3 regions of the Aneurinibacillus thermoaerophilus genome follow, and region 2 is predicted to be linked to each of the others. Evidence: riboswitches for the same ligand, from Rfam matches in the RefSeq annotation. Region 2 holds a riboswitch; each other region holds the start of a gene.
The links. A riboswitch is a leader RNA that binds a small molecule or an ion and turns the genes downstream of it on or off. The one in region 2 is predicted to bind cyclic di-GMP.

Region 1 (4,295 bases), 1.4 Mb from region 2:
TTTGAATGGATTTTGGCTTCTGCAACTTTTTAATAGCGGAATTTTGTTTCTTTATCACCTCAGCCTTCATGATCTTCTTTAATTTGTAAATCTGTTCAATGGGCAATAGGTTGGTTGCGAGTTTTCTAGCGGAAGTGCATACCTTACCTAAGGTCTGAAAGGACTGAGTGAACCCTTTCCACAATTGTTTTGTAGCTTTTTCATAAGCTTTTATTTCTTTTAATTGCCTTCTTCCAGCCTTTGTTCTTTTTAATTTTTCCTCCTGCTTTTTCCTTCTCTTTTGATATTCTTTTTCCGCTCTGTTGAGTGATTTTTGAAAACTTTTTGAGTTCACAACACTTTTTCCGAGCCTATACATATCATATATATTTTTTAACGATCCAAACACTTCGTCTTCACTCTTTCTTTTTTTGAGTCGGACGTAAAGGAAATAAGTTACATATAATGCATGCATCGCCCAATATATACATATATTAACAATTTAAAATATTTTCCACCTAATTCATAGACCTATTTTTACAAATTATAGGATTATGCATAATTGATTATATTTACCCTTTACCATTCAGCGATTATAAGTTTTGCAACACCATCTAAGTTTTTAAAGCATGAATTTTTAGGGACGAGTTAAGAGTCTATATAACCATGGAAAGTGGTATAAGTATGGGATTTAAAATAGCATCAAAAGTATTGAGTTTTGTTTTATGTTTTAGTTTATTGTTAGGAACAGTTTCGCCTGCTATGGCTATGAAATCAGGATGAGTCTATAACTGTTACTAACAAGGAGATTAAGTCATTTGAAGAAGAATTTACATTTCTGGTTGAGGACCCAGTTTTTCAGCAATTAGAGAGAGAATTAGAAGATAAACAAAAAGATAACAATGAGGTTCGAGCCGCAGTTGCTCCAGTAGTAGCAAACGCTTTAAGAGTATTATTAGAAAAAGTAGGTAAATAAGCGGCTGAACAAGCATAGAACGTTGCTAAGCCCTATGTTCAAAAAGCTTTAGATGCTGCTAATGAATATACTATAGATGGTCCAGGAGGTGGTGGGAGGATTATACAGGTAAGAGTTAAAAAAACCGGTCAACCAATATTTAGACTAGATTATTATCCAATAAAGGCCGGGGGACCTTATGTTTTACATTATCATGTAGCACCAGATATGAAGGAACATCATGTGATATTTTAGGAGAGGCGAGTGGTAATATTGTCTGATCAATATGACCATAATATCCATTTACATATTGGATATCAAGATGAAAATTATGACATAGAAGTTATAGCTTTTAAAAAGAAAGATGCAGATATTTGGGATGTTTATATAAATTTTGAAGAAAATAGTATATTGGTGAATAAAAGTTTAACTAATTCTCCTAAAATTGATCCTTTTGGTTACTATGCTTTTTCTATCATTCAAAAGGATATAAGCTACGAAGAGGGGAGTATAAAATTAAAAGAGTGGCTGTTAAAAAACCAAATTATTTGAATTTTGTAGATATGTATCCTTGTAAATAGGGGTCCCGGCAGAAAAATACAGGAAATATATGACAATGCAATTTGTGGAATTAAAAAATTGATTTTTCCTACATTAAGGAATCATCGGTTTTTTATTGGAGAATAATTTTACACTTTTGGTTCCATCTGATACGTTTCTAAAAGAAGAAGGAACAATTAGAATTCCCCTTTACATGTTACTATAGCAGTAAGCTGATCAGCCTACTGCTTTTTATTTTTAAAAATAAATTTGTTTCATTTTTACTTTTAACATAACACGCGATTCATCCCCCACCTACGCCGGAGGCGTGAAGGAAGGGGACTTCTTGCGTGTTATGTTAAATAGCTTTAAAATCAAGGATTTTCGCAGGCTCATAAACTACGTTTCACCCGCATTTCATCTGTTCTCTAAATTTGAAATTTACGGGTATTGCTTGGAATGCAGATAGTAGCAAACGTCAAACTCCTTGATTTTTCAAGGGCTTTCTTTTTTTTATAGTTGACCAAACGTTTAGAAAATAGTGTTTTGCCCCCCCTTTTTTTAAAATTTTATTTTATTAATAAAACAATATGAATAATTAGATATAATTTATGTTATTACAGTATTGAAGTAATGGAACTTTATGACTATAATATAAGAGATATAAGTGCTAATTAACTGCAAAACTTAATTTAACGATAAAGGCAAACTTATCGAAAGATAAGGACGCAAAGCCACGGGTCTAAGGTTCAATGTGAATGATGACAGCCGGGTTACCGAAATCTTTTTAAAAAGTTTGATGAATTTAAAAAAAGGCTATTCCGCATTCGGTAATCTTAGGGAGCGGTATGGCCTTTTCTGTTTTTTACATAAGTAGCGATAAGCCTAGCTTTCGTATCGTATTTATGTAGTTTGTTTATCAATATAGAGTCATAATGAAAGGGAGTGAGATTTAGCATTCAGTACATAGTAATTAGTGAAGGAATAGACAGATATACGTTCAGTTTGGTAGCTAGGAAACATCAATTAAATAGTAAGACAATATATCGCTCGATACGCAAATATAAGGAAGGTAAAACAGTCTTTATAAAAGGAGGATATTACTATGATAAAAAGGAAAATTATTTTTAGTATAAGATGGAAATTAATAATAGCAGTAACCATTTCAATCATGATTTCAAGCTCTCTGGTAGGTGTTGTTACTTATTACTCTGCAAAAAGCGAACTTGAGAAAGCAGGTATTGAGCATTTACATCAAATTGTTGATGGTGCAATCACGATAATTCAGGTAATGGATGAAGAAGTTAAAAATGGCCATCTTACATTGGAAGAAGCCCAAAACAGAGCAAAGGATTATATCAACGGTCCGTTGTTAGAAGATAAGAAAAAGCGGGATTTAAGTAAATCGCATTTTATCTATAAAAAAGAAGGCTATATGTGGGCTTATGATGACAATTACATTGCAGTTATGCACCCGCTAGGATATGAAGGACAAAATCAAAAGGATTTCAAGCTTGAAGATGGTTCTTATTTGATACAAGATCTTGTGAAAGCTGGTAAAAATAGCGATCCTAACGAACGGTTATTAACCTATACGTGGAAAAATCAAGACGAGGCTAAAGAACGACCACAAATGAGTTATGTAGAGTATTACAAACCTTGGGGATGGACACTTGGTATTGCTGTATATCCAGAAGAATTTTATGGCTCTCTTCCTCTTATAAAAGGGGTTATAGCCGGAGGTATTGCTTTATTTTCACTAATTTGTATGGGTGTATTTATATGGTTATTTAATAAAAAAATCAAACTTATTTTGTATGTTAGTAGTATAGCGAAAAAGATAAGTGAAGGAGACTTAACGGTAAAGACGATTGATACAAAGTCTCAAGACGAGATAGGAGAACTTGCTAATGCGATTAATGAAATGGTAACAGGCCTAAAAGGCATTATCAAAAAAGTAAATGACGCCAGTATGCATGTTATTGCTTTATCGGAACAACTAATAAAAAATATGGAACAAACAGATGAAGCCAGCAAGCAAATTGCTATCACTGTTGAGGGGCTGAACCAAGGAGCAGAAGCCTCTTCTCAAACAGCGGAAGAGGTGGCAAGTACGATGGAGGAAACAGCCATAGGAATTGAACGTATTGCTGATTCATCCTCTAGAGTGGCGGAAACATCTGAAAGCTCGGTGAAAGAAGTGGAAAATGGAAATGAAGCGCTATCCAAGGCAATTCAACAGATGCAATCTATTAGCAAATCAGTTGATGATACGACTTCGTTGGTTAAAAAACTAGAGGACCATTCTAAGGAAATTGAGAGAATTACAGATGTAATTACGGAGATTACAGAACAAACAAATTTATTATCCTTAAATGCGGCTATTGAGGCAGCGCGTGCTGGAGAACATGGAAAAGGTTTTGCGGTTGTAGCAGATGAAGTAAGGAAACTTGCTGAACAATCGAAAAAATCGGCAGAGGGGATTACTGGGTTTATTAAGCAAATGCAGGAGCATACTCGTAAAGTTATATCTGGTATGCAGAAAGAAGCGGAGGAAGTTGAGTCTGGAATGGCGGTTATCAATGAGGCGGGCAAATCTTTAGAGAGTATTAGAATAGCCTTCCAACATGTGAACAATCAAATCCAGGAAGTGTCAGCAGCTTCCCAGCAATTATCTGCAGGAGCAGAACAGGTAACGGCTTCTATACAGGAAATGGCTGGGGTAGCCAAAGAAGTAGCCGTTGGTTCAGAAAATATCGCATCAGCTATTGAAAAACAATCCTCTCTAATAGATGAATTGTCAAGTTTCACTATTACTCTT
Region 2 (4,295 bases):
AACGCTCTTTCCATCCCTGCGGTGAACGTGTAGTCCGCGTTTCGTTTTTCAGCGGCTCCGCTCAGCGCAACGATATAGGCTTTATCTTTTTTTCCGAGCACATACACATATTCGGCACCCATGTCCTGTTTTTGTTCATTTAAGAAAGCCAGCAGGCTAGCATAGGCCGAGTCTGAGCCTGCGTCCGAACGAGTAGCCAGCGTCTTGTCCAAATTCCGCTCAAGTTCCCGGATATTGGTTTGCAGCGTGTTCTCGAACTGGGGCAAAACGTATTGATTAACAATCCACATGGAAAGCTCATAAGAAACAAAGCTGAAGATGATAGATAATACGAGAATGCAACCTGCAAAATAGGCGGTAATTTTTTTACCGAGGGAGCTTTTTGTTTTAAACATAGGTCTTTTCCCTCGCATTTCGCATTGTGTCTACGCATGCCACACGTTTCGCCAAAAATTCAACAATTTCGTCCAACGTTTCTACCGTTGTATAAGGAGAAATCGAAAAAAACTTAGCAGCGTAAACAGGTACACGTTTTGAAACATCGGATGCATCGACTAAGCATTGCCTTGTTGTATCGCCGAAAAACACGTGCTCACGGTGTTTGCCTAATTCTTCAAATATTGGGTAGTTCCATTCGTTGTTCTGTTTAATCTGCTTGCCTGTAAGTTTCCCTGCTCTTTCTTTGTGCCACTCCGCCTGTTCTGGATAAAACCGGAAAGTCGTAATCGGTCCAGGATTATTCTCATTTGTAACAGCCACATTCGAAAAACGGGCCAATAGCCTGTCGCGGAACGCCATATTCACCCGCACATAATTGGCAAGGATTTGGCGGTAGCCATCCACGCCGAACGCCAACAGTGCCGCGTATATCGCGATCGAACTGGCCATACGCGAGCATTCCAGCGTGTAGCTTGTGTGATAACTGCCATAGCCCCGGTTGCCCACATATGGTGTTTCGAACTCATGCAAATCAAGCAGCCCAATATCTTTTCCGTTTTTCACAAGGAACAGGCTCGTAAGATACGGCGTTTGTCCGAGCTTTTGAAAATCGAAGCAGAGACTGTCAGCCAGATGTAAATGCTGCATTTTTTCGCGGATTTGCAGTAAGTTCTCGCACAAAGGCTGTTCGAGTTGAAGCGGATTGCGCGCAAAATCGTAGTCGTTAAACAGGCAATAGAATCCGCCTAGCGCCGAATCGGCGTGGATATGCGCCGGATGGAGCCCGTATCGATTCGTAATTGCATCGGCTGTTTCTTTAATCGCTTTTATATCGTCAATTCCGAATGAATCCGTGGCCCCTGTCGTGGCGACGATGTATATGGGGATACCTCCCTGCTGAATAACACGTTCCATTTTTTCGCGCAAATCATCTGTATTCATAGCGTGCGTTAGCGGATCGGCTTTGACCGTAATCAAATGGTTACTGCCGATGCCGGTCGCCTCCATGGATTTAAAAAGGCTATAATGCGCGTTTTCTGAAGCAAAGCAGTACAAATTGCCAGGCACGCCCTTTTCTTTAGCATCCGGGAATTGCTTGGCGATAGCGAGGCGCAGCCCTGAGAATACGGCTCCTTGCCCGCCCCATGTCGTGTATCCCCATGATTTTGTAGCGTCATAACCCGCCAGTTTGGACATCATGGCGATGACTTTTACTTCTGCCTCCGCGCCAGCCGGTCCGTATACATCCCATAAATTGTTGCCATTTAACAATGTAGTAAGTAAAGAGCCCAGAATACCTGGAATACTTGCCATAGGCAATACATTACTTACGAAATTTCTTGTATGATACGGATGTCCTTTGGCTAACCCGAGAAGTTCTTCAACGACTTTATCCAATGCTATTCCGCGCTCTGGAACCTGCGCGCAGTCTATAATATCCTTGTAAAACTCTCCTGTCCTCTCCTGCATCGATCCTAGTGTTGCGCGTTGTGGGTCTTTCAGGCGATCAAGCCCCTCCACAATGTTTTGCATGAATTGAAGTAGCACCTGCCGACGTTCTTTGTTTCCATCTTCGCTTGGAAACAAAGCTTGTATGTCTTTCATCTTCATGTTTATCCCCCATTCCCTTTGCTTGATTTTCTTATTTTTTTAATACTAAAAGAAAAAGGCCATCCATATTCTTTAGAATAGCCTGTGCCAATATGCAGTACACCCGATTTGTAAACCTTTGATAAGATGATAGAATGCTTTTACTAACGGCACTTATGTGCGCTACAATTTTGGCAACCGGCTGTCATAGTTTTGCAACCTTAGACCCTTGGCTTTACGTCTCTACCTTTCGATAGATTTGCCTTTTTCAGATTAGAATAGGTTGGTTCTACCAGGATTATTTTACTAATATAACTTTATAAATCAACCATCTTTCCTGTTTTTGTATTATTAAAAATATTAAACCGTATCTTGTGAATATGAAGAGAAGCTCATAAAAGTACTAGTTATTTCGGGAGATTTCCTAAGTTCATCGCGGCTTATCAAAACGGAGAACAGAAAAAATAAAAAAGATAACATCCATACATTTTTTATTCATAACCTTTTATTATTTACTCACATAACAATAAAGCCATTCCGTGGATGGGAACGGCTGCTTTGATTACGATGGAAAGGCTATAAATATTGAACGAAGGAGCACTTTCTATAAAACTGATGATTATGTTATGCTTATATAACAGTATATCTTTATATAACACTTAATAAGGAGTTATCCGTTATGCAAATAAAAGTGAACCGGCAGCTTCCTGTTCCGTTGGCCAAGCAAATTTATCAAGCGATTGTGGACCGTATCCAGTCGGAGTTGTTGGAAGAAGGCACACGTCTCCCTTCTGTCCGTGCGCTGGCTAAACAGATTCATGTAAGTTTCATGACAGTCGTTCAAGCGTATGATGCGCTTGAAGAAGATGGATATATTATACGTATTCAAGGAAAAGGCACATTTGTACGGACAAAAGCGGCGGATACAACGCCGAAAAAAGAGCTGCCAAAAAAAGAGTCGCCGTTTGATTGGCAACTGTCGGTTCCCGACTATTTGCCACGAGCGCAGTTTTCACGCTATCACCAGGTATCGGCCCGCTATGAATTTTTTTCTTCTACGATTGACCCCGGGCTTTTGCCAAACCGGTACTTGGAAAAAGAAATTCAGCGCATTCTTGCTGAGGAGCCGAGAATTCTTTCCACGTACAGCGACGTTCAGGGTGACTTGCCGCTGCGTCAAGAACTAACTGTTTATTTACGGGATAAGCAAATTCAAGTAACACCGGAAGAAATTTTAATTACGAATGGAACACAACAGGGCATTGATCTCGTGGCTCGGACGTTTGTCGGCCCAGGGGATATCGTCATTACCGAGGCGCCTACCTACCCTGCGGCGATTGATGTATTCCGCTGGCGCGGGGCTACCATTCTTCCCGTGCCTGTAGATAAGGATGGAATGCGAGTAGATATGCTGGCGGCGCTATGTGAGAAATACAAGCCAAAGCTTATTTATACGATGCCAACCTTTCATAATCCAACCGGAACGGTGATGAGTATCGAGCGACGACGCCAGTTGCTTGACATTGCCTATGAGACACAGAGCATCATCCTAGAGGATGATCCGTGGAGCGAAATTTATTATGAGAATAAGCCCCCGTCTTCGCTAAAAAGCATGGACCCGCTCGGCCATGTGATTTATTTGAAAGGCCTTAGTAAAATACTCGCTCCCGGTTGCCGGATTGGCGTGCTGGTCGCTTCTGGCACAATTTTTCATAGATTGGTCGCAGCTAAAGGCAATATGGATCTTGGCAGCCCGCTATTGACGCAAAAAGCGGTGCTCCCGCTGCTTTATTCGGAACGGATGCGCAACCATGTTAAAAAATTGCGCATTGCTCTGCAACTTCGCCGCGATATGATGATTGAATTGCTGGCGAAGCATATGCCGGAAGGGATTAGCTGGCTTACACCCAGAGGCGGAGTAAATTTATGGCTTTCGCTTCCTCCGCATGTGGATACGGAAGACTTTCTTATGTATGCCAGCAACTATCAGCTTACATTTCTCCCCGGAGCGGCCTGCTATCCGATTGAGTCGAAACACCATTTCCTAAGACTCAGTTTTTCGTTTATGAATGAACCATTGCTTGCAGAGGGCGTTAAAGAATTGTGCCGGGCGACTGCGGCGTTTATTGAGGCGACGGTCACTTACAGAAAAACGCCTGTTGTATAAAAACGGCAAGCGCCCGCCGCTTCCAGCGTTTTCGCTTGCCGTCTTAAGCAATTTTAATTTATTGGGCAACGGCCGCTTCCTGTGTCCGGTACTCCCTGAC
Region 3 (4,295 bases), 350 kb from region 2:
AAACGTTCGATACGACGAAAGGGAATCCATCTGAGACGCTTACTAAGTATGTAGAAGAAATTTTCGCGCCTGGCAAAGAGGTAGATTTGCTGGAGAAGGCAACGTTGAAAGCGCGTGCTTATATGGAAGATTCTACATACCGTACAAATGTTATCATCGGTTTGCCGAACCCGATAGGAACGGTGCATCCGGTGCAGCGCACCGCGCTGGTGGAAGGGTATATGGATCGGATCATTGCTCAGTGGAACGCAAAAAATCCACAAGCGCTGCGGCTTGTGGGCTTTTATTGGACGAATGAAATCGTTCCTGATTCAGACCGTGAGTTTGTGAAAGAAATCGGCACAATCGTGCGCAAGAAGGGATATAAATTTTATTGGGCGCCATATTTCCAGGCAGCAGGTGCCGAACAATGGAGAACGCTCGGATTTGACTTCGCCTGGATGCAGCCGAACCATTACTTCAGCAAAGACAATTTCACAGGCATGGATATGCTAGGAGAGACAAATACGATTGCTCGGCAAACAGGAGCCGGTACGATGCTGGAGTGGAACTGGAAGCTGCTTGAGGATCCGAAATACGTGCGAGCATTAAACGAGTATCTTGACCTAGGTCGCCTTGTGGGTGCGGAACACCCAAGCGTGTTTGTATACGATGGGGAAGGAGCGATCGATGCCTTTTTCCATGATGGGAATTCACAAAAACTTGGCTATGTGAAAGAAAAGCTACTTGCCTACCTTTTATCACCGTCACAAGAAGAATAAAAAGAAAGAGGGCGATGGGCCCTCTTATTTTTTTACGTGTTTTTGGATCACAATGTTGTTGATTTCAATTGTTTGTGAAGCTGTGTCATAGTACATATCCCCGACAATCGTACCTTGATCTTTGGCCATAAGCATAACGCTCCAATCGGCGCTTGCTGGAAATTCCAGATAAGCAGGTACGTTTGACCGGGCATTTCCGGCAATTTCTCCGCTGTACCATTTGTCTGAAGCAACATGATAAATAAGCGTTTGATGTTCCGAAAGGGAAGGCAGGTAGATGCGCAATGTCCCGTCATGCGTCACTTCTATTTTTTGAAACGTTTCATATAAACGTTTTGCCCAGAAATTGATCGCATTGTAATCTCGAATTTGGCCCCGCTTGGGAAGGATAGCATTTTGTGCTTTGTGCAAGTTTGCGACTACTGTTTCAGGGCTGCTGCTAATGAAACGGGTGACAGCAGGATTGTAAGACGGTTGTTCCGGCATTTTTTGCATGGTGGATGCGATGCCAGTGTCGTGGGCCATTTTTAGAAATTGAACCGCTTCCACTCGGCTGACTTTTTGGGAACTTCCGTATCCTGCGATGGTTGATTCACCATCCATGCCTTTCGTAATGCCGTGCTCATACATGTAAGCGATAGCGCCTTCGTCATCGTAATGGTGGCCGCCGGCAGCGGAGAAAAGGCGCGCAACTTGGATACGTGTCAGCGCGTCAGCGCGTTTGGCCGGATCGTTTATGCCTGCTGCCGGAAGATTATATTCACGCGCGAGCGCGTATACTTCCTCTGTTGTTCCTGTTCCCAGCTTGTCCCGCGTGTCAGGGAATAGGCGCATCATCATCGTAAGAAACTCAGCTTCTGTAATCACTTCGCCGGGATTAAAGGTTTCGGTCTGCTTTTCATTCAGTATTCCGGCCTGTGCCGCCCAGGGAAGGGTTCCATTTTTCCAGGCCCAATGGTCGCGCGGCACGTCGGTAAATATACCAGATGCGTCCAGCGCGTAGGCCGGAGGCGCGGAAGCAGCCATGATACCAGCTGCGAGAATAAGTGCGGTGGTTTTTAGCTTTATCTTGTTTGTTTGCGTTGTCATCTTCTCTTCTCCCTTTCTATGTACTAAATATGTTGCATTCATATATTAGGCTCTTCATATATTCCAATGTTTGTTTCAACCTTATTTTCCTCCACTTTCTATATATTTTACCTTATATTTGGCCCTACACCAAAACATGTTTTGCAAAGAGCAATTATGTCATATGTGTGGATGAAAAAAAATATGAGAGAAAATATTCATTTCCTTTCCTTGCAATTCTATCTTTTTTATGCATACTTTGGACTATAAGGCCTATAATATTAATTTTTTTTAACATTATAGCTATGATAATCGACAAATACTGATAAATTTGTTATAGTAATAAATGACTGTAAAGTTATATAAATGCATGCTTCGATAATGGCAAACCCACTGAAAAGTGGGGACGCAAAGCCACGGGCCTACCGTTTATGCTGGCATAAACCATGGCAGCCGGGTTGCCGAAAAGCTGGGGTTATAAATAAATGAATAGGCATATAACCACGGCTGTTTCGCGCACGAAAGAGCCCTTTTTTATTTTCTTTTCAAAAAAACACAAAAAGGAGACGAAAGATGAAACGACAATATTCTATCCAATTCAAACATCAAGTAGTGAAAGAGGCTTTAGAGGTAGAAAGTTTAAGTATAGTCGCGCGTAGACATCGCTTAAACTCCCGCATCATTTATCGCTGGGTTCGCGAATTTAAGGAAGGAAAATATTCACTGGCGCAAAATAAATAGTGGATAAACACGCACGTTGTCTTTTGGCTTTTTGAAAAAATGGACTCCAATGGTATTATCTGAATTTTTAGTTCTATTCATTATTTTTTGCTTATATGATAAAAAGTTCTCTCAAGGGGGAGAACTTTTTATTTTCTGTTGTTTAAAGTATTAAAATACTACGTATTAATAAAAACACGGATGGTTCTTATGTGATTCGGGTACAGTAAAAACGGAGGTGATAGCCGTGGCCATTGGACTTACGAACAAGCAAATCGCGGAACGGCTTTCCGCCGCTTTTACGATCGAAGAAATGAAAGAAGCTGTGCAGGCATTAATGGTGGAGAACAATCGTCTCATTGAACGGCAGTTGCACACAATGTTTCAGGAATATTTAACAGAAAACCATTACGAAATAGACGATGGGATAGAAGACGGGATGCAAATTAGATTTCATTAAAAACGGCGAATGCCCTGCTTTGGGTGTAGAATGTACGACAAAACAAATCCTCCTGCAATTTTCCAGGAGGATTTGTTTTGTGGCGCATCGTCTATCCATCAAGTTTCCTCGCACCAATTGCATTTGTGGCTTTTTTTTGTTTTTGGCTTGTCAGCCAGCTGAAACCGCGGTTTACCAATTGGGCACAAATCGCCGACACAGCGAATGTAACTGCATAGATGCTCAGCATATACAGCGCGGATATAGCTTTGTGATGAAAAATCCATTCAATGGTAAAGTTCGTTTCCATAAACTTGTTAGCGTATATAATAAATGCTGGATGTAGTAAATAGATATAGAATGTTAAACCTTTCTGAAAGCGCAGGTGCAACGCATCCACAATATAATGCAATATCGCCGCGCTGGAGACGAGCAGCGCAAATGTTGCTAAGACAAATATTAGATGGTTAGCTGTATATAGTTTAGATGACATAACGAAAAAGTACATAGTAAATCCGGATAGAACCAATAATCCAATAAGAACAATTTTATGCTTTTCCATAAACATAAACATCGGTTTACGATACCAGTACAGTAAGTGTCCTAAATACAATGTAAAAATCCAAGTCGGTAAAAAATGACGTATACCTAGACCAAACCAGCCATGTGCAATTATATGAATATACATATATTGTATGACAAAGAAAAGGGTGATAACCAACAGAATGTTTTTCTTCATAATTAAGCGGCGGAAAAGATAAGCGAATACATAATACTGGCAAAGCATAAAAATAAAGTACAGGTGCCCTGCGGTTTGACCGGTCAAAACATCCTGCCAGTCTTTTTCGTTTGTCGGTATGCCCTTTTTCATAATAATAAAGTACAGCACACTGGCAAACAGAAAAGGAAAATAGATGTATTTTAGCTTTCCTTTAAAAAAGCGTGTGCCTGAAAATTTTTTTCCATCCAGACTGTGTGCAGTAAAAAAACCAGTAATAATTGCTAAAATCACTGTCCCGTAACGGCTAATCTGGTTCAAAGCTGTCTCCCAGAATGTCCACTCAATGTAATCGTCGACATCCGCAGTGTAATGACCGGCAAGTACAAGAAATGAAGAAAGCAGTTGCATCAAAAACAGTGAAGAGAAAAGTCTTTTATCTGAATACATAAAAATTCCTCCGGATTTTAAGTGCTCTACGCTTATCTATGCTCAGATTATACAAACATTTTATGTTAAGTCAATAAAAAATTCATAAAAGATGGAAAATTATACAATTATACAATGAGAATAATGGCAGGAGGAAAGG

Region 1: it holds a riboswitch for cyclic di-GMP, as region 2 does, so the genes downstream of both, K3F53_RS02105 (methyl-accepting chemotaxis protein) here and K3F53_RS09135 (pyridoxal phosphate-dependent decarboxylase family protein) in region 2, are expected to answer to the same signal.
Region 3: it holds a riboswitch for cyclic di-GMP, as region 2 does, so the genes downstream of both, K3F53_RS07445 (transposase) here and K3F53_RS09135 (pyridoxal phosphate-dependent decarboxylase family protein) in region 2, are expected to answer to the same signal.

The regions. Positions count from the first base shown of each region.
Region 1 covers NZ_CP080764.1:362,571-366,865, forward strand. Annotated here, with positions in the region: gene K3F53_RS02095 (hypothetical protein) at 1-388, opposite strand, end outside; gene K3F53_RS02100 (DUF3986 family protein) at 1,199-1,486, shown strand; cyclic di-GMP riboswitch class I at 2,168-2,255, shown strand; gene K3F53_RS02105 (methyl-accepting chemotaxis protein) at 2,580-4,295, shown strand, end outside.
Region 2 covers NZ_CP080764.1:1,744,622-1,748,916, reverse strand. Annotated here, with positions in the region: gene K3F53_RS09140 (methyl-accepting chemotaxis protein) at 1-395, opposite strand, end outside; gene K3F53_RS09135 (pyridoxal phosphate-dependent decarboxylase family protein) at 388-2,043, opposite strand; cyclic di-GMP riboswitch class I at 2,219-2,302, opposite strand; gene pdxR (MocR-like pyridoxine biosynthesis transcription factor PdxR) at 2,708-4,195, shown strand; gene pdxT (pyridoxal 5'-phosphate synthase glutaminase subunit PdxT) at 4,254-4,295, opposite strand, start outside.
Region 3 covers NZ_CP080764.1:1,397,583-1,401,877, forward strand. Annotated here, with positions in the region: gene K3F53_RS07435 (DUF4855 domain-containing protein) at 1-761, shown strand, start outside; gene K3F53_RS07440 (S-layer homology domain-containing protein) at 786-1,850, opposite strand; cyclic di-GMP riboswitch class I at 2,203-2,295, shown strand; gene K3F53_RS07445 (transposase) at 2,403-2,570, shown strand; gene K3F53_RS07450 (hypothetical protein) at 2,797-3,009, shown strand; gene K3F53_RS07455 (acyltransferase family protein) at 3,101-4,156, opposite strand.